DNA from 2 places in the Streptomyces sp. NPDC001492 genome. Region 2 is predicted to be linked to the other one. Evidence: riboswitches for the same ligand, from Rfam matches in the RefSeq annotation. Region 2 holds a riboswitch; the other holds the start of a gene.
The links. Region 2 has a riboswitch for ZMP and ZTP ahead of ACWC1K_RS37545 (bifunctional 5,10-methylenetetrahydrofolate dehydrogenase/5,10-methenyltetrahydrofolate cyclohydrolase). Riboswitches for the same ligand answer to the same signal wherever they lie in the genome.

Region 1: linked by a shared signal. The riboswitch ahead of ACWC1K_RS10875 (glycine hydroxymethyltransferase) and the one ahead of ACWC1K_RS37545 (bifunctional 5,10-methylenetetrahydrofolate dehydrogenase/5,10-methenyltetrahydrofolate cyclohydrolase) in region 2 are both predicted to bind ZMP and ZTP.

What each region holds. Positions count from the first base shown of each region.
Region 1 is NZ_JBSFHW010000006.1:291,230-301,119, forward strand. Features, by position in the region: gene ACWC1K_RS10845 (quaternary amine ABC transporter ATP-binding protein) at 1-932, shown strand, start outside; gene ACWC1K_RS10850 (ABC transporter permease) at 932-2,875, shown strand; gene ACWC1K_RS10855 (ABC transporter substrate-binding protein) at 2,877-3,848, shown strand; gene ACWC1K_RS10860 (hypothetical protein) at 4,060-4,902, opposite strand; gene ACWC1K_RS10865 (AraC family transcriptional regulator) at 5,126-6,076, opposite strand; gene rocD (ornithine--oxo-acid transaminase) at 6,305-7,510, opposite strand; ZMP/ZTP riboswitch at 7,614-7,701, shown strand; gene ACWC1K_RS10875 (glycine hydroxymethyltransferase) at 7,745-9,196, shown strand; partial or broken gene ACWC1K_RS10880 (siderophore-interacting protein) at 9,286-9,378, opposite strand; gene trpS (tryptophan--tRNA ligase) at 9,471-9,890, shown strand, end outside.
Region 2 is NZ_JBSFHW010000039.1:95,944-105,833, forward strand. Features, by position in the region: gene ACWC1K_RS37510 (ATP-grasp domain-containing protein) at 1-976, shown strand, start outside; gene ACWC1K_RS37515 (IucA/IucC family protein) at 973-2,676, shown strand; gene ACWC1K_RS37520 (MFS transporter) at 2,673-3,875, shown strand; gene ACWC1K_RS37525 (IucA/IucC family protein) at 3,875-5,641, shown strand; gene ACWC1K_RS37530 (type III PLP-dependent enzyme) at 5,638-6,846, shown strand; gene ACWC1K_RS37535 (hypothetical protein) at 6,931-7,224, opposite strand; gene ACWC1K_RS37540 (nuclear transport factor 2 family protein) at 7,397-7,762, shown strand; ZMP/ZTP riboswitch at 8,007-8,090, shown strand; gene ACWC1K_RS37545 (bifunctional 5,10-methylenetetrahydrofolate dehydrogenase/5,10-methenyltetrahydrofolate cyclohydrolase) at 8,114-8,962, shown strand; gene ACWC1K_RS37550 (CU044_5270 family protein) at 8,963-9,890, opposite strand, start outside.

The DNA of each region.
Region 1 (9,890 bases), on a different contig from region 2:
TGATCGAGCCGACGGCCGGCACGATCGCCATCGACGGCGAGGACGTCCGCGCCATGGACAGGTCCCGGCTGCGCGAACTGCGCCGCCACCGCGCCGCCATGGTTTTCCAGCACTTCGGCCTCCTGCCGCACCGCACGGTCCTCGACAACGTGGCGTACGGCCTGGAGATCCAGGGCGTGGGCAGGTCCGAGCGGCGCTCCCGCGCCCAGGAGGTCGTCGCCAAGGTCGGCCTGGACGGCATGGAGCAGCGCCGCCCGAGCCAGCTCTCCGGCGGCCAGCGTCAGCGCGTGGGCCTCGCCCGCGCCCTGGCCGTCGACCCCGAGGTCCTGCTCTTCGACGAGCCGTTCAGCGCCCTCGACCCGCTGATCCGGCGGGACATGCAGGAGGAGGTGATCCGCCTGCACCGCGAGGAGGGCCGCACGATGGTCTTCATCACCCACGACCTGAACGAGGCCCTCAAGCTGGGCGACCGGATCGCCCTGATGCGCGACGGCCGGGTCGTCCAGCTGGGCACCCCGGAGGAGATCGTGGGCAGCCCGGCCGACGACTACGTCCGCGAGTTCGTCCGGGACGTGCCGCGCGAGCAGGTGATGACGGTGCGTACGGCCATGCGGGCCGCACCCGCGGGGGAGCCGGGCAACGGACCGGCGCTCGCCCCGGACGCGACGGTCTCGGAGGCCATCGAGGCCGTCGCCCGCGCAGGCGCCCCGGCCCGCGTGATGGCCGACGGCCACTGCGTCGGAACGGTGGACGCGGACACGCTGCTGAACGTGGTGGCCGGCACAGCAGCCGCCGCAACGGGGACAGCCGCCGCGCCCGCCCCAGCCGCGGGCAGTCGTGCCGCTGGCGCGGCACCCCTCCCACAGAAAGCGGCACCGGCCGAGCGCCGGCCGGCGACCCCGCCCCCCACCACCGACCCGGAGGCCGTCTGATGGCAACGGTCACTGCACACGCGCCTCGCATCGCCATACCCGCTGCTCTGAGGCATCGCGCCGTCCAGAAACTCCTCCTCCTCGGCCTGGCCGCAGCCGTACTCGTCCCTCTGGCCAACGCCCAGTGGGCCAGCGGGAGTTGGCCCCAGGCCCTCACCGTCGACCTCTCCAAACCCCTGACCACCGCCAGCAACTGGATCATCGACAACCGGGACAGCAACCCCCTGTTCCTCTACTTCTTCGGCTACATCAGCAACGCGGTCGTCATCTCCGTACACGCCGTCTACCTGGTGCTCCTCGCCGCAGGCTGGCCCGGCGTCACGGCCCTCGCCGCCCTCGTCGCCTGGCGCGTCGCCGGCGTCCGCCTCGCCCTGGGCACGGGTGCCGCGTTCCTGGCCTGCGGTCTGCTCGGCATGTGGGTGCCGACCATGCAGACGCTCGCGCTGATGGTGGTCGCCGTGCTCGTGTCGGTCGCCGTCGGAGTGGCGCTCGGCCTCGCCGCCGGGCTCTCCGACCGCCTCGACCGCGCCCTGCGCCCGGTCCTGGACACCATGCAGGTGCTCCCCGCGTACGCGTATCTGCTGCCCGTCGTCCTGGTCTTCGGCATGGGCGTGCCCGCCGCCGTCCTCGCGACCGTCGTCTACGCCGCCCCGCCGATGGCCCGCCTCACCGCCCTCGGTCTGCAGGGCGCCGACAAGGAGGTACTGGAGGCCGTCGACTCGCTCGGCGCCACCGCACCCCAGCGCCTGCTGACCGCCCGCATCCCGCTGGCCCGCAAGGAGCTCCTCCTCGGCCTCAACCAGACGATCATGATGGCGCTGTCGATGGCCGTCATCGCCTCCGTCATCGGCGCGGGCGGCCTCGGTGACCGCGTCTACCAGGCGCTGGCCTCGGTCGACGTGGGCGCGGCGCTCGCGGCCGGCATCCCGATCGTGCTGCTCGCCGTCGTACTGGACCGGGTGACCGGCGCCGCGGGCGAGCAGGCCGGCGAGGAGCCCGGAAGTCTCCGCCCGTGGCTCTACGCGGCTGCCGCCGCCGTGGCCGTCGCGCTCGCCGGACGGCTGGCGGGCCGCCTCGACTGGCCCGACTCCTGGACGTTCGACATCGCCGAGCCGGTCAACCGCGCCGTCGACTGGATGACCGCGCACCTGTACTCGGGCGTGCCCGTCGTGGGCGGCACCGCCGACTGGGCGGGCCACTTCACCACCTGGGTGCTGAACCCGGTCCGCAGCGGACTGCAGGGGCTGCCCTGGTGGTCGGTCCTGCTCGTCGTCGCCGCTCTCGCGTGGCTGATCGGGACCTGGCGCACCGCGCTCACCGCGGTCCTCGCCATGGCCGCGATCGGCGTGCTCGGTGTGTGGCAGCCCTCCCTCGACACGCTCTCCCAGGTGCTGGCCGCCGTCGCCGTCACCCTGGTCCTGGGCTTCGCGATCGGTATCGCGGCGGCCCGCAGCGACCGTTTCGAACGGGCCCTTCGCCCCGTCCTGGACGTCTTCCAGACGATGCCGCAGTTCGTCTACCTGATCCCGGTGGTCGCGCTGTTCGGCGTGGGCCGCGCGCCCGCCGCGGCGGCCGCCGTCGTCTACGCGCTGCCCGCCGTCGTCCGCATCACCACACAGGGCCTGCGCCAGGTCGACCCGGCCGCCCTGGAGGCGGCCCGCTCGCTCGGCGCGACCCCCGCCCAGCAGCTGCGCCAGGTGCAACTCCCGCTCGCCCGAAGGGCGTTGCTGCTCGCCGTCAACCAGGGCGTGGTCCTCGTCCTCGCCGTCGTCGTCATCGGCGGCCTGGTCGGCGGTGGCGCGCTCGGCTACGACACCGTCTTCGGCCTGGCACAGGGCGACCTGGCGACCGGCCTGGTGGCGGGCGCCGCGATCGTCTGCCTCGGCCTGATGCTCGACCGGGTGACCCAGCCGACCGAACGCCGCACGAAGAAGGGAGCGTGACATGCGACTTCGTACGAGCATGAGGACGACTCCGGGTACGGCCGCCGTGGTGGGCTCCCTGGTGCTGCTCACCGGCTGCGGCGCGGCCGACATGACCAAGCAGGCCTCCCCGTTCGCCAACGCCCAGGGCGCCAAGTCCGTGACCCTGTCGGTCCAGTCCTGGGTGGGTGCGCAGTCCAACGTGGCCGTCGCCCAGTACCTGCTGGAGCACAAGCTGGGCTACCGGGTCGACACCGTCCAGGTGGACGAGGTCCCCGCCTGGGACGCGCTCAGCCAGGGCCGTGTCGACGCCATCCTGGAGGACTGGGGCCACCCCGACCAGGAGAAGCGCTACGTCGACGACAAGAAGACCATCGCGCGCGGCGGCGGGCTCGGGGTGACCGGACACATCGGCTGGTATGTGCCGACGTACCTGGCCAAGCAGCATCCCGACATCACCAACTGGAAGAACCTCAACAAGTACTCGTCGCTGTTCCGCACCGCGGAGAGCGGCGGCAAGGGCCAGCTGATGGACGGCTCACCGTCCTACGTCACCAACGACAAGGCGCTGGTGAAGAACCTGAAGCTGGACTACCAGGTGGTGTTCGCGGGCTCCGAGGCCGCGCAGATCACCCAGATGAAACAGTTCGCCAAGGAGAAGAAGCCCTTCCTGACGTACTGGTACGCGCCGCAGTGGCTGTTCAAGAAGGTCCCGATGACCGAGGTGAAGCTGCCGCCGTACAAGGAGGGTTGCGACACGGACCCGGCGAAGGTCGCCTGCGCCTACCCGCACACCCCGCTCCAGAAGTACCTCAACGCGGACTTCGCGAAGCGGGGCGGCAAGGCGGCGGCCTTCCTGAAGAAGTTCAAGTGGACGACCGAGGACCAGAACGAGGTCTCCCTGATGATCGCCGACCAGAAGCTGACCCCGGAGCAGGCGGCGAAGAAGTGGGTGGACGGCCACACGCCGACATGGAAGGCGTGGCTGTCCTGATCGGCCGGCCCGACGGCTCCTCGACGACCTCGGCCACAACCGTGTGGCTGAGGTCGCCGGCGAGCGACGGGCTGACGTTCAGCGGCCGGTCCAGGGTGACGAAGACGGCTCCGTGGCGGTCGGCGGGCCCGCCGGAACACCGGGCCCGCCGGTTTACCGGCGGATCAGCAGCCGGATCTACCAACGGATCAGCAGCCGGAGGAGGATTCGCTCACGCCGCCGCTTCCGTGGTCGTGGCGTCCGTCGTCGGCGCCTCCCCGAAGCGTGCCAGCGCCAGCGCGCCCGCGACGGCGACCAGGAACCCCAGGACCGCGAGCCAGGCGAGCCCCTCACGTGTGCGGTCCCCGAGCCACACCACGCCCACCGCCGCCGGCCCGATCGTCTCGCCGATCACCAACCCGGCGGTGGCGGTGGTCACCGAGCCGCGCTGCAACGCGGACGTCAGCAGCAGGAAGGCGGCGCCCCCGCCGATGACGAGGGCGTAGGTCGCCGGGTTGGTCAGCAGTTCCGACGGCGCGAGCGAGTCGATCAGCCGCACCGACACCTCGACCACCCCGAACCCGAACCCGGCCCCAAGGCCGAGCACCAGCGCCCGCCCGCGCCCGGACCACCGGCCCCCGAACAGTCCGAGCAGCAGCACCACGACGGCGATCGCGAGCATCGCGTACTTCAGCGCCGTCGACCCCTGACGGTCCCCCTCGGCCCCGGACGCGAGCCCCAGCATGGCGAGCCCGGCGCACACCACCCCGACCGCACCCCACTCCGTCCCGCTCAGCCGCACCTGCAGCAGTCGCGCCGCGACCACCCCGGTCACCGCCAGGCTGGACGCGAGCGCCGCGGCGACCGCGTAGATCGGGATCGACCGCAGGGCGGCGATCTGGAACAGGAACCCCAGCCCGTCCAGCGCCAGCCCGGCCAGATACCGCCACTGCCGCAGGGCCCGCAGCAGCAGCGCCGCCTCCCCGCCCCCACCCGTGGCGGCCGACCGCGCGGCAACCGCCTGCAAAACCGTCGCGGTACCGAAGCAGACCGCCGCGCCCAGCGCGCACACCATCCCAAAGATCACAAAGTGACTGTAGGGGAGACGCACAGGGAGCGGCGATGCCCCGGCGTCCGCTCTCACCGATCTCTGGCTTTGCAGACCTGCGCAAGGTCCCTGTGCGAGGGCCGTTGTCCCTGCCTCTGCTGCCGCCCGGCTCGGCTCCCCCGAACCACCGTCCACGACCCGGGCGGCAGGTTTCCACCATCGCCCCGACGCCCCTCGACCGGCTATCCGGTTACGGCGGAAACCTCACCGCTTTGTGGATAGCGCCGGACTCACCGACAGCGCGGGTCCCCCGCAACGTCTGTGACGGCGTCTCCCCGTACGTCTGCCGGTAGTGCCCGGTGAACCGCCCCAGATGCGCGAACCCCCAGCGCAACGCCACCTCGGTGACCGTCCCCGGCGCCTGTCCGTCGGCGATCGCGAGCAGATCGCGCCGGGCCAGATCCAGTCGTACGCGCCGCAGGTACGCCAGTGGAGTCGTGGCCAGATGGGCCCGGAACCCCTCCCGCAGGCTTCGCAGACTCACCCGCGCCGCCACCGCCATGTCGGCCACCGAGATGGGCTCGTGGGCGTGCTCGGCGCAGAACTCCGCGGCCCGTCGCACCGCACGGGGCAGCACCGCCGGTCCGCGCCCCGCCACCGCGTCGCTGAGCAGGTGCGGCTGCGCGTCCAGCAGGCCGTCGACCAGCAACTGCTCGAAGTGCCCCACCGCCAGCGGCGATCGCGCCGCCAGCTCCGAGTCGGCGAACTCGGCGAACGCCTGCACCACCCGCAACCACGCCCGGACCGCCCCCACCCGCGAATCCAGCACCGGCGCGAAGTGCAGGGGAGCGGAGGGCAGTTCACCGAGGCGCACGGCGAGCGCCCGGTCGACGGTCTGCCGGGGCAGGATCAGCACCCGGTTCAGCGTCTCCCCGCTCCACCGCATCGACAGCCGCTGCCCCGGATTGACGATGCTGAGCACGGACGCCAGGGCGACCCCGTCCGCGGTGACGACACCGTCCCCGGCGAGCGGCACATGGATGTTGTAGAACTCCGGCAACTCGCCCGGCGTGACATCGACCTCCGCGCCGTACCCCAACTCGTACAGCGCCACGGCCCCTTCGTGCACGCACCGGAACCGCCCGTCGACCGGATGTTCGTCCAGCACCGTCAGCCGGTGGGGCGCGAACCGCTCGCTCACCAGCGCGTGCAACTCCTCGACATCACGACCCCGAAAGAGGAGCTCCCGCCCCGCACCCGCCGGCACGGCAGCCGACCCGTTTCCGCCCATGACGGACCTCTCGCCGCGTGTCCTGTACGCCCGTACCGCCCGATTTTCCCGGCCTCCGCGGCCCAGCGTCGAGGGCCGAAGGTCCCGGAAGCCGAAGCCGAAGCCGCACGGGAGCACGCCGGCGCCCCGCCGCGCGGCTCAGATCCCGAGCACCGCCCGCAACTGCGCGAGCCCCCAGTCCAGGTCCTCCTTCCCGATCACCAACGGCGGCGCGATCCGCACCGTCGGCCCGTGCGTGTCCTTCACCAGCACCCCCCGCTCCATCAGCTTCTCGGACACCTCCCTGCCCGTGCCGTAGGGCGGCGCGATGTCGACGCCCGCCCACAGCCCCCGCCCGCGCACCGCCTTCACCCGTCCCGTGCCGGTCAACGCCCGCAGTTCCCGGTGCAGATGACTGCCCAGCTCCGCGGACCGCGCCTGGAACTCGCCCGTCCGCAGCATCGCGATCACCTCCAGCGCCACCGCACACGCCAGCGGATTCCCGCCGAACGTCGAACCGTGCTCACCGGGCCGGAACACTCCGAGCACATCGGCCGACGACACCACCGCCGACACCGGCACGATCCCGCCCCCCAGCGCCTTGCCGAGCACATACACATCGGGCACCACGCCCTCGTGCTCGCACGCGAAGGTCTTTCCGGTCCGGCCAAGCCCCGACTGGATCTCGTCCGCCACGAACAGCACGTTCCGTTCGCGCGTCAGCTCCCGCACCGCGGGCAGATAACCGGCCGGCGGCACCAGCACCCCCGCCTCGCCCTGGATCGGCTCCAGCAGCACGGCCACCGTGTTCTCCGTGACCGCCGACCGCATCGCCGTCAGGTCCCCGTACGGCACGATCTCGAAGCCCGGCGTGTACGGACCGAAGTCCGCCCGTGCCTCCGGGTCGGTGGAGAAGCTGACGAGGGTCGTCGTACGGCCGTGGAAGTTGTTGCCCGCGACCACGATCTTCGCCATCTCCGCGGGCACGCCCTTGACCCGGTAGCCCCACTTCCGGGCCGTCTTCACCGCCGTCTCCACCGCTTCCGCGCCGGTGTTCATCGGCAGCACCAGCTCCATCCCGCACAGCTCGGCGAGCTCGGAGCAGAACGCCGCGAACCGGTCGTGATGGAACGCCCGCGACGTCAGCGTCACCCTCTCCAGCTGCGCCTTCGCCGCCTCCACCAGCCGGCGGTTGCGATGCCCGAAGTTCAGCGCCGAGTAACCGGCCAGCAGGTCCAGATACCGCCTCCCCTCCACATCCGTCATCCACGCCCCGTCCGCGGAGGCGATGACCACGGGCAGGGGGTGGTAGTTGTGCGCGCTGTGCGCCTCGGCGGCGGCGATGAGTGTCTCCGTAGCGGTCACGGAATCTCCCGAAGGTGCCAGATGCTGTGCGGGTGCCCCCTTCTTATCCTCGCCCGCATGGTGGACGCGGGACCTCCGCGTTCCGGCGCGCCCGGTAGGCTGACCAGCGGGCCGTGACTGGCGCGCTGGGATGGGACCGACCATCGGGGAGCGGCCTGAGTGAGTGAGTGCCGTGCGCCTGGGCCAGCCGTGAACCGTGAACGCTTCAAGCCACGCCACCCGGAGGCCGACGACATGTCAGAGCAGCAGCCCCTCTCCACCGAGTCCACCGCCTTCCGCGCCGCCCTCGACGTGATCCGCGCGGTCGAGCCGCGCGTCGCGGACGCCATCGGGCAGGAGGTCGCCGACCAGCGCGAGATGCTCAAGCTGATCGCCTCCGAGAACTACGCCTCCCCGGCCACTCTCCTCGCGATGGGCAACTGGTTCAGCGACAAGTACGCCGAGGGCACCATCGGCCGCCGCTTCTACGCCGGCTGCCGCAACGTCGACACCGTCGAGTCCCTCGCCGCCGAGCACGCCAAGGAGCTCTTCGGCGCCCGCCACGCCTACGTCCAGCCGCACTCCGGCATCGACGCCAACCTCGTCGCCTTCTGGTCCGTCCTCGCCGACCGCGTCGAGGCCCCGTTCCTGGAGAAGACCGGCGCCCGCCAGGTCAACGACCTCACCGACGCCGACTGGGCCGAACTGCGCCAGGCCTTCGGCAACCAGCGCATGCTCGGCATGTCCCTGGACGCCGGCGGCCACCTCACCCACGGCTTCCGCCCGAACATCTCCGGCAAGATGTTCGACCAGCGCTCCTACGGCACGGACCCCGCCACCGGCCTCATCGACTACGAGGCCCTGCGCGTCTCCGCCCGCGAGTTCAAGCCCCTGATCATCGTCGCCGGCTACTCCGCCTACCCGCGGCTGGTGAACTTCCGCATCATGCGGGAGATCGCCGACGAGGTCGGCGCGACCCTGATGGTGGACATGGCGCACTTCGCCGGTCTGGTCGCGGGCAAGGTGCTGACCGGTGACTTCGACCCGGTTCCGCACGCCCAGATCGTCACCACCACCACCCACAAGTCGCTGCGCGGCCCGCGCGGCGGCATGGTCCTGTGCGACGACTCCCTCAAGGACCAGGTCGACCGCGGCTGCCCGATGGTCCTCGGCGGCCCGCTCCCGCACGTCATGGCCGCCAAGGCCGTCGCCCTCGCCGAGGCGCGCCGGCCCTCCTTCCAGGACTATGCCCAGCGCATCGTCGACAACTCCCGCGCACTGGCGGAGGGCCTGATGCGGCGCGGCGCCACTCTCGTCACCGGCGGCACCGACAACCACCTCAACCTCATCGACGTGGCCACCTCCTACGGCCTCACCGGCCGTCAGGCCGAGGCGGCCCTGCTCGACTCGGGCATCGTCACCAACCGCAACGCCATCCCCGCCGACCCCAACGGCGCCTGGTACACCTCCGGCATCCGCATCGGCACCCCCGCCCTGACCACGCGTGGCCTCGGCACCGCCGAGATGGACGAGGTCGCGGGCCTCATCGACCGCGTCCTCACGACCGCCGAGCCGGGCACCACCAAGTCGGGCGCCCCGTCCAAGGCGCAGCACGTCCTCGACCCGAAGATCGCGGACGAGATCTCGCGCCGCGCCACCGACCTCGTGGCCGGCTTCCCGCTGTACCCGGAGATCGACCTGGGCTGACCAGCGCCCTCAGAGATCGATGAGCTCCTGTCGTGGCTCCTCCCGCGGCGGTCCGGCACCCTGCCGGGCCGCCGCGCGGCGTATCAGCAGCGCCCCGCCGGCCCCGACCGCACTGTGTTCCTCGTCTCATTGGCGACGGTCGACAGCGGCCACGGCTTGAAGGCGGCGCCCTCCCGCGCTCTCACTCCCTTGTTGCACCGCGGCAGACCGATCGGTTCCCACCTGTTTCCGACCGGTTCCGGATCGGGTCGACAGACCTGAGAGAATGGTGAACATGGCCTCTGATCGTCCCCGTGTGCTTTCTGGAATCCAGCCCACCGCAGGCTCGTTCCACCTCGGCAACTACCTCGGCGCCGTCCGCCAGTGGGTGGCCCTGCAGGAGTCCCACGACGCGTTCTACATGGTCGTCGACCTGCACGCGATCACGGTTCCGCAGGACCCGGCCGAGCTGCGCGCCAACACCCGGCTCGCCGCCGCCCAGCTGCTCGCCGCCGGACTCGACCCCGAGCGCTGCACGCTCTTCGTCCAGAGCCATGTCCCCGAGCACGCCCAGCTGGCCTGGGTCATGAACTGCCTCACGGGTTTCGGCGAGGCCTCCCGCATGACCCAGTTCAAGGACAAGTCCGCCAGGCAGGGCGCCGACCGCGCCTCCGTGGGCCTCTTCACGTACCCGATCCTGCAGGTCGCCGACATC
Region 2 (9,890 bases):
CCGCCCCGACGCCGTCTTCACCAACAGCGACCACCTCCAGACCCAGGCCGCCCTCGCCGCCGCCTACTTCGGCCTGCCCGCCAAGGACTGGCGGGCCGCGCTCGCCACCAAGGACAAGGCGGAGATGCGGCGCCGGCTCGCCGCCGCCGGCCTGGACACGGTCTGGTCGGCCGAGCTCACCGAGCCGGTCGCGCCGGACGACGCGCCGTACCCCTGCGTCCTCAAGCCCCGCGAGGGCGTGGCCAGCGAGGACGTCGTCCTGGTCGACGACGCCGAGCAACTGACCACACACGCCAAGGACATCCTTCAGCGCCGCCCCGGAGCCGTCCTGCTCGTCGAGGAGTACCTCCCCGGCGAGCTGTACACCCTGGAGACGCTCGGCGACGGTCACGTCCGCCATGTGCTGGGCGGCTTCCACACCGAGCTGTCGCCCCCGCCGTACTTCATCGAGGAGCGCCTCACCTTCGTCCCCGCCCACCCGGAGGCGGTCGTCGCGCAGGTTCTCGCCCAACTGGACGCGCTGGGCGTCGGTTTCGGAGCCTGCCACACGGAGTTCGTGGTGCACGCGGGCCGGGCCAGGATCATCGAGGTCAACTACCGTGCCATCGGCGACCAGTGCGATCTGCTGCTGGCCCGGCTGCTGGAGATACCGCTCTTCGAGCTGATCCTCCGCGCCCATCTGGGCGAGCGTCTCCCCGCCGACCTCGGAACCCGCCGCGACGGCGCCGCGCGCCTGGACTACCCGTGCGCCGACCGCGCCGGAACCCTGACCGAAGCCCCCGCACGCCAGGAACTGACCGTCGACGGCGTGCATCTGACGTACCGTCCGCTGCGACCGGTGGGCGAGCGGCACGAGCTGTACCGCACCAACCGCGACTACCTCGGTGTCCTGCGGACCGTCGGCACCGACCAGGCGACGGTGGACCGCGTGTCGGCCGACTTCCTGGCCGCGCAGCGCTGGGAGATCCGGCCGTGACCGCGCCGACCGTGACGGACACCTGCGAGGCGGAGCTGCTCACCCGCGTGCTCAGCGCCCTGCTGCGGGAGGACGTGGTCGGGCTGCGCAGCCGCAGCACACTCGTGCACCGACCCGACGGCGCCTGGCTGCGGTTGCCCACCAGCGAGGACGCCCTGCTGCTGCCCGTCACCGAGGACGGCTACCAGTGCGAGCACCGCGCCCGGCTGCCCCTGCTCGCGTACGAGTCGGACGGCTCCGAGCTGACCTCGTACGAAGGGGTGCTCGGCGCGCTGCGTGAGCTCGCCAAGCCCGTGGACCGCGACGGCTTCGACGCGTTCGCCGAGGAGTGCCGTCAGACGCTGGACACGATGCGGCTGCACACGCGGACCCGGGACGAGACCGACCGGCGGCTCACCGACCGGTACGGGGACGATCCGGCCCGGTGGACGGGTCCGGCCTACGACACGCTGGCGGCCCGCCTCGACCATCCCGTCTACCCGACCGCGCGCGGCCGCGCAGGCCTGACCGAGGAGCAACTGCGGGCATACGCACCGGAGTTCCATCCCCGTTTCGCCCTGCGCTGGCTCGCCGTGCCGCGTGAGACGGTGACCCTGACCGGCCCCCTTCCCGAACTGTGGCCCTCGCCTGCGCGGCTCGGTCTGCCCGAGGTGGAACAGACCCATGTGGCGCTGCCCGTCCACCCGTTGACCGTGGGCGCGCCGCTCGACGAGGCGCTGCGGACCACCGGCCTCGCCGGCCGTGCGCTGCTCGCCGAGCAGGCCCACCTCGAAGTCGTGCCGACACTCTCGATGCGCACGGTCGCGGTAGCCGCGGATCCCTCCCTGCACCTCAAACTACCCCTGGTCACGGCCACCTTGGGTCTGCGCAACAAGCGCTCCATCAAGCCCGGCACGCTCGTCGACGGCGCGGCGGGGCAGCGCCTGGTGGAGGCGGTGGCCGCGCGCGAACCCCGTTTCCGGGACACGATCCTGCACGCCGACGAGACCACGTACGCGCATGCGGGCCACGAACTCCTCGCGGTTCTGTGCCGCCGCCTGCCAGCCACCCCCGAGGACTCCGTCGTGGTTCCGCTGGCCGCGCTGCTCGCCGAGGCGCCCGGCGGGCGACTGGTCCTCGACCACCTGGCCGACCGCTTCTACGGCGGCGATCCACTGGCCCTGTTCGACGCCTGTCTGTCGCTGCTGTTCGACTGGCAGACCACCCTGTTCGGCTACGGCATCGCGCTGGAGTCGCACCAGCAGAACGTCTCGCTGGTGCTGGCGCCGGGCGGTCCGCGGTTGCTGTTCAAGGACAACGACGGGCCCCGCGTCAACACCTCGCGACTTGCGGCCGTGCTGCCCGGGCCGTGGGGTTTCGACGACCCGCGGACCTTCACCGCCGGGGACGGGCCGGTCGCCGACGTGTTCGCCACCATCACCGTTCATCTGTGCGCGGGGGCCTACGCGTTCGGGCTCGCCGGACAGCGGGACGCACTGCTGAGGATTGTCCGCGCACGGCTCGCGGAGGCCGTCGACCGGCTCGGCGGTGAGGCGGGCGCGGTCCTGCGGGCGCACGTCCTCGAGGCGCCGCGGTTGCCGGTCAAGGCCATGGTCACGGCCGGCACGCTGCTCAGCAAGGAGCGCTCGGGCGCCGCGGACGTCAACAAGCACTACACGAGCGGCCCCAACTACCTGCTGCCCGACGGTGGTTGCGCATGAGCGCCGACACGCTGCGGATGCCGGGTACGGCGTTCACCCGCGGGCATGTGCACGCGGTCGCGGGCTGCTACTTCGTGGCGTCCTTCGCGGCGCTCGGGCTGCCGCCGTATCTCACTGAGATCCTCCCGGAGCTGGGTGACCGCCATGCCCGCTGGGCGGGGGTGCTGTACGTCGTGCCGACCGTGTTCGGTGCGCTGGGCGCCCCGCTGTGGGGGCGGCTCGCCGACCGCTACGGCCGGAAACGACTGCTGCTGCGCGCCCAGTTGGGGCTGGCCGTGGCCTTCCTGCTCGCGGGCTGGGCCGACTCCCTGGCCACGTTCACCGTGGCGCTGGTGCTCCAGGGCATCCTGGGCGGCACGTTCGCCGCCTCCAACGGCTACCTGGGGGCCGCCCTGGAGGGGCCGGCCCTGTCCAAGGCGCTCACCTTGATGCAGGGCAGCGCGCGGGCCGCCCTGGTCGTGGCCCCGATCGTGGTCGGCTCGCTGTCGGGCCGGCTGTCACCGCACCGCCAGTACGCCCTGCTCGCCGTACTGCCCCTGGCGGCGGCGCTGTTGCTGGCGGCACTGCCCGAACCGGAGCCTGCCGCGCAGGAGTCGGAGAACGACCCTCGGACGCCTGCCGTGCACGAGCCGCCGGTGATCTCACTCAAGGCCCTGTACGCCTTGGAGTTCGCCTTCGTCTTCTCCACCGTCATCTCCTTCCCCTATCTGATCGCCCTCGTCGACGACCGCCTCCCGGGCACCTCGCCGACCTTGTCCGGCGTGCTGTTCGCCCTCCCCCACCTGTGCTATCTGGTCTCGGCGCTGGCCGTGCACTCCGCCTTCCACACCCGCCCCCGCACCGGGATCGCGCTCGGCTTCGCCTGCATCGCGCTCGGGCTCGCCGGACACGGGATCGCAGGCTCCCTGCCCACGCTGATCGCCGTACGGCTGCTGCTGGGCGCGGGTCTCACGCTCGGCCTGGTGTGCCTGTCGGTGCTGGCCGCCGACTGCGCCAAGGGCAGGGCGCCGGGCGGGATGTTCGGCTCGCTGGAGTTCTTCTCCAAGGCCGGGGCGGTCGCCGCCGGAGTGGCCGCGGCGGCGGGCAGCGCCCGCTTCGGCCCGGCCGCACCCGTGCTCATCGGCAGCGCGGCCGCCGCCGTCACCGTACTGGCCACGGCCCTCCCCCCGCTCACCCCCCGCACCCGCAGGAGCCGCTGATGCCCTCGCTGACCCGTCCCCAGACCCCGTCCGGGGGGCCCGCGACCTCGCTCTCCGGGAGTACCGCCGCGCCCGCCGGGCTCCCCTCCGCCGACGACGTCGTGGCCCACACCCTCCTCAACTGCCTGTTGCGCGAGGTATCGGGCCCCGAGCACCAGTCGGTCGTCGCCGACGGCCGGCTGCTGCTGCGGCTGCCCCGCCGTGGAGTGCTGCTGCGGGTCGCGCTGCGCCGCACCTCGCTGCTGGGCTCGCACCGCTTCACCGGCCCCGTGAGCGAACAGGGCGGCGACGGCTGGTCGGAGGTGGACTGGCGGCGCCTGGCCGAGTACACGCACGACGAGCTGTCGCTGCGCACCGGTGTGCGCAACGAGGAGTTCCTGGAGCAGATCGCCTCCAGCCACGACGCCATCACCACCGCGCTCGCCGCGAAGCGACCCGCATGCCTCCCGGACGACCGGCTCTCCGCCTATCTGGCCTCCGAGCAGTCCCTGCTGTTCGGGCACCGCTTCCACCCCACGCCCAAGGCCCGCACCGGCGACCCGCACGCCTGGTCCGCCTACGCCCCCGAGGCCGGCGCCTCCTTCCCGCTGCGGCACCTCGCCGTCCGTGCCCACCTGATCGCCGAGGAGTGCGCGGACCCGTCGGCGACCGCCCCGCTGGACGGGCTGCGCACGGACCTCCCCGAGGGGTACCGGCTGCTGCCCGCGCACCCCTGGCAGTACGAGACGCTCCGGACCCACCCGGCCCTGCGCGCCGCCCTCGACCGCGGCGACGTCCTCGACCTGGGCCCGGGCGGGCAGCCCTTCGCGGCCACCGCCTCGGTGCGCACCCTGTACGACGGGGAGACCTTCCTCAAGTTCAGCCTGAACGTCCGGATCACCAACTGCCTGCGCAAGAACAGCAGTTACGAGCTGTCCGGCGCCGTCGCCCTGACCCGTGTGCTGGCCCCGGCACTCGCCGACCTGGCCGAGCGCTTCCCCGGCAGCGCCGTGCTGCGCGAGCCGGCCTACCGCACGCTGGCCCTCCCCGGCCCGGACGGCACCCCCGACCGCGAGCTGTTCGAGGGCTTCGGCGTCATCGTCCGCGAGGGCCTGCCGCGCCGCCTCGCCCCGGGCACGGTTCCCCTGCTCGCGGCGGCCGTCGCCGACGAGTATCCGACCGGCGCCGCCCACGTCTCCCGCCTCCTCGACGGAGCGGACGTACGCACGACCCTCGCCTGGTGGTCGACGTATCTCGATCTGCTCGTCCCGCCCGTCCTGGCCGCGTACTTCGACCACGGCCTGGTCCTGGAACCGCACCTGCAGAACGTCCTGCTGTGCGTCGGTGCCGACGGGATGCCCGCCCAGGTCCTCTTCCGCGACCTGGAGGGCACCAAGCTGGTGCCCGAACACCATGCCGAGACGCTGGCCGCGCTGCCGTCCGACGTCGCGGGCCCGATGACCTACGACGCGCAGCGCGGCTGGGACCGGGTCGTGTACTGCCTGCTCGTCAACCACATCGCCGAGCTGCTCGCCGCCCTCGCCGACCTGCACCCGCAGGCCGAGGCGGCCCTGTGGGCCCGGGTCCGCGGCACGCTCCAGGCGTACGCCGACCGTCACGGCTGCCCGCCGAGGCTCGCCGCCCTGCTCGCCGGGGTGCCGCTGCCCGCCAAGGCCAACCTGCTGACCCGCTGGGAGCGCAAGGCGGACCGGGAGGCCGGCTACGTCCGGCTGCCGTCCCCGCTCGCCGAGGACATCCTGCGCGACACGACCGGGAGCACCCGATGACGGACCCGACACCCGCGGTCCACGACCGCGTCCTGTCCCTGCCCTCCGCCGAACTGCCCGCGTACATCTACGACTTGGCGGCGCTGCGTGCCCATGCCGCGGCCGTCCGGGCCGCACTGCCCGCGCGGGTCGAGATGTACTACGCCGCCAAGGCGAACCCGGAGCCGGAGATCCTCGGCGCGCTCGGCCCGTACGTCGACGGCTACGAGGTCTCCTCGGGCGGTGAACTCACCCATGTCGCGGGGGCGGTGCCGGAGCTCCCGCTCGCCTTCGGCGGTCCCGGCAAGACGCCGGACGAGGTGCGGGCCGCGCTGGAGCTCGGCGTCGGGCGTTTCCATGTGGAGAGCGAGTACGAGCTGCGCATGCTGGCCGAGCTGGCGCGGACGTGTGCGCCGGGGCGACGGGTGGCGGTGCTGGTCCGCGTCAATCTTCCGGTCGCGGACGGGGCGCTGGCGGGCAGCTCACTGGCGATGGGGGGCCGTCCTACGCCGTTCGGACTGGATCCGGCGCAGGCCGTCGCCGTCGTCCGGGCGCTCGCCGACGGGACGTATCCGCACCTCGACCTACGGGGCGTTCACGCACACCTGGCCAGTGGACTGGAGGCGGCGGAGCAGCTGGCGGTGGCCGAGTCCGTGGTGACCTGGGCGAGGGGCCTCGGTGTTCCGCTCGCCGAGGTCAACATCGGCGGCGGCATGACCGTCGACTACGACGATCCGGAGCGCCGCTTCGACTGGTCCGCGTACGGCAGCGGGCTCGCCCGTCTGACCGAGGCGCACCCCGGGCTGACCCTGCGCATCGAGCCGGGGCGGGCGCTGACGGCGTACTGCGGCTGGTACGCCACCGAGGTGCTGGATGTGAAGCGCAGCCACGGCGAGGAGTTCGCGGTGGTCCGCGGCGGCACCCACCATCTGCGGACTCCGGCGACGAAGGGGCACGACCAGCCCTGCTCCGTGCTGAAGGTGGACGCCTGGCCGCACCCGTGGCCGCGGTCGGCCGCCGGAGGCGACCGCGTCACGCTGGCCGGGCAGCTGTGTACGCCGAAGGACGTCCTGGCCCGGCGGGTACCCGCGCCGGGGCTCAGGGCCGGCGACCGGGTGGTGTTCTCGCTGGCGGGGGCTTACGCGTGGAACATCTCGCACCACGACTTCCTGATGCACCCCCGGCCCGGTTTCCACTTCCTTCACCCTTCAACAGCAGGGTCGTGACCAGGTCACCGGCACAGCGAAAGGGCCGCCCGTCTCCGGGCGGCCCTTTCGCTGTGGGGGGACGTTCGATGCGGCGTCGGCGGGTTACAGGGCCCCCGGGAACCCGCTGGCGGCTCCCATGCGGGCGACCCGGTCCAGCTGCTCGAGGTTGTTGAGGCGGTTGAGGTGCCGCAGTTGCTCGGAGGGGCGCGGCACCTCGGCCCGGCGCTCCGCCGGGATACCGCTCTGGGCGAGCGAGTCGAGCGTGGAGATCGGGTTGAGCTCGCCGGCGTCCTTGTTCTGGATGGTCGCGTCGGACGCACAGGCAAGAGGTGCGGCAAGGGCGGTGATTCCTGCGGCGAGACCAACGGCGGCGACGATACGTCGTGTTGAGATCATGCTTCCCACAACGCCACCGGACCCGCGGCGGTCACGGCCACGCCCCGCCGCTCACCCATCAGGGGCAGTGCTCCGGCTGCGCTTGCCGAGGCTGCCGCGGCGGAGGAGCCTCAGAGGAGAGGTCCTTCGCGGCCCGCAGCTCCTCGGGTCGCAGCCCTCGAAGGAGGTCATCATGGGCACCACGGCAACTCCCGGCTTCAGCGCGGACACCCTGCGCAAGGGGGTCGAAGGACACACGGCGGCGGATCTTCTGTCGCTCTACACGGACGACGCGCAGATACGCATCGTCGACCGCAACACCCAGCCCAGCCAGCCCAAGGTCCTGCGCGGTCGCCAGGAGATCGGCGCGATGTTCGAGGACATCTACAGCCGCGACATGACGCACCACATGGACCAGTGCATCGTTCAGGGCGACCACGCCGCCTACAGCCAGTCCTGCCAGTACGCGGACGGAACGCGTGTCCTGGCCGAGTCGATGATCACGCTGCGCGACGGCAAGATCGCCGAAGAGGTCCTGATCCAGGCATGGGACGAGTAGGAGGCGGAACCGCGAGGGTCCAGGTCACCTCCCGATTGACCTGGACCCTCTCGGCCCGTGCGACGCTGGGACGAGTGCGCCCGGCCCGGCCTCGGACGGGCACGGCACAACGGCTGGCGTCGGTGGCCGTGCTGCGGTCGATACTGAGAGCGAGGCGGTCCCGCCCGCTTCCCGCTGCGCGCAGACGGCGCGTCCTGCACCGGTGAAAGCGGCTTCAGACCGCCGTGGCGGCTCGGCCAGTCTGGGGGCGGGCCGTGACTGGCGCTGAGGTGGAGCACCACCGGGGAGCGGCCACGCGGAGTCGATGCCGTGCGCCTGGGCGATACGGTCACACCAGCCCAGGAGTGGATCATGTCCCAGGCCCGGCTCATCGACGGCACCTCCCTTGCCCGGCGCATCGTCGAGGACACGGCCAAGCGGGCGGCCGACCTCACCGAACGGACCGGAACGGCGCCCTGTCTGGCGACGGTGCTGGTCGGCGAGGACCCCGCCTCGGTCACCTACGTCCGGATGAAGCGCCACCGCTGCCGCAAGGCCGGCATCGACTCCCGCCACGTGGAGCTTCCCGCCGCCACGACCACCGCCGAACTCGTCGGCGCCCTGCGTTCCCTGTCGAGCGACCCTGCTGTGCACGGCATTCTGCTGCAGCACCCGATGGGTGAGCACATCGACGAGCGGGCCGCGTTCGAGGCGATCGCGCCCGAGAAGGACGTCGACGGCGTCACCTTCGCCTCGTTCGCGACGATGAGCTTCGGCCTGCCGGGCTTCGTGTCGTGCACCCCGGGCGGCATCATGCGGCTGCTCGACGAGTACGGCGTCGACCCGTCGGGGAAGCGGGCCGTGGTCGTGGGCCGCAGCGCCATCCTCGGCAGGCCGGCCGGCATGCTGCTGCTCGCCCGTGACGCGACGGTGACGTACTGCCACTCCCGCACCCGGGACCTGTCCTCGGTCGTGCGGGAGGCGGACATCGTGCTCGCCGCCGCGGGCCGGCCGCGGCTGATCCGGGGCGAGGACATCAAGCCCGGCGCGGTCGTGATCGACGCCTGCTACAACCCGGGCAACATCGGCGAGGTCGACTTCGACTCGGCCGTGGAGCGGGCCGGGCTGATCACTCCGGTGCCGGGCGGTGTCGGTCCGATGACGGTCGCCACGCTGCTGGAGCAGACCGTGGATGCCGCCGCCCGGCAGCTCGGGGTGTGATCAGCGCATCCAGGCGCTGTAGTCCATGACGTCGCCGGCCTTGACGCCGTACTGCGGCTCCGCCCTGGTGAAGACGGTCTCCAGGCCGAGGACCGCGCCGGTGGACGGCTGCATGATCAGCATCCGGCGGTATCCGGCGCCCTCGTACTCGTACGCCTGGCCGCGCCGCCCGAGCCGGTCGGTGACCTGGCCGGCCGGCCGCAGCCCCTCGGTGCCCGCGAGGAGCCGGGCCAGCGTCGCGGACTCCCGGGCGCCGAGGGTCCAGTGGTCGAGCAACACCGCTACTGCGTCGAGGAGTTCGGGAGTCGTCAGCCTGGTGTGGGAGTACGTGGCTTCCTGGAGATAGGCCCGCAGCCGCGCCGTGTCGTTCGGCGGCGGCGACTCGGGCGGCGCGTCGCTCCAGCTCGGCGGGTAGCTCTGCTTGCTGATGACATGGCCGTCCTCAACCAGGTGCGGATCACCGCCGTCGTCGCGGACCACCGGCCGGCCGGGGTGGCGCGGGTCGGTCGCCACCACGAGCTCCGTGTGGCTGCTGTCGGCCTTCCAGCGCACGACCCGCTCCTCCGGGAGCGTCACCGGAGGCTTGTCGTCGCTCATGCCCAGGCTCCAGGACTGCACATGCGTGCCTTTGCGCAGCTTCGGCGCATCCTCGGCCGTGGTCTGCCGCTGCGCACGGTCGGCAAGTTCGTCCAGGGGTACGGGGGTGGAGTCGGCCTGGACGACCAGCGGGCGGGGTGCGGCGACGGCAGGCGCGGTGCCGGGGCCGCCGAGCAGCAGCGTCAGCGCGGTCGCGGCGACGACGGCGGTGGCGGCCAGGCCCCAGACGAGCCGGGTGCGGCGGCGGCCCTTGGGGCGCTCGTGCAGCAGCCGGTTGAGCCGGCGTTCGGCGTGGTGGTCGAGGGGGCCGTCGCCGTAGTGGGGACCGTCG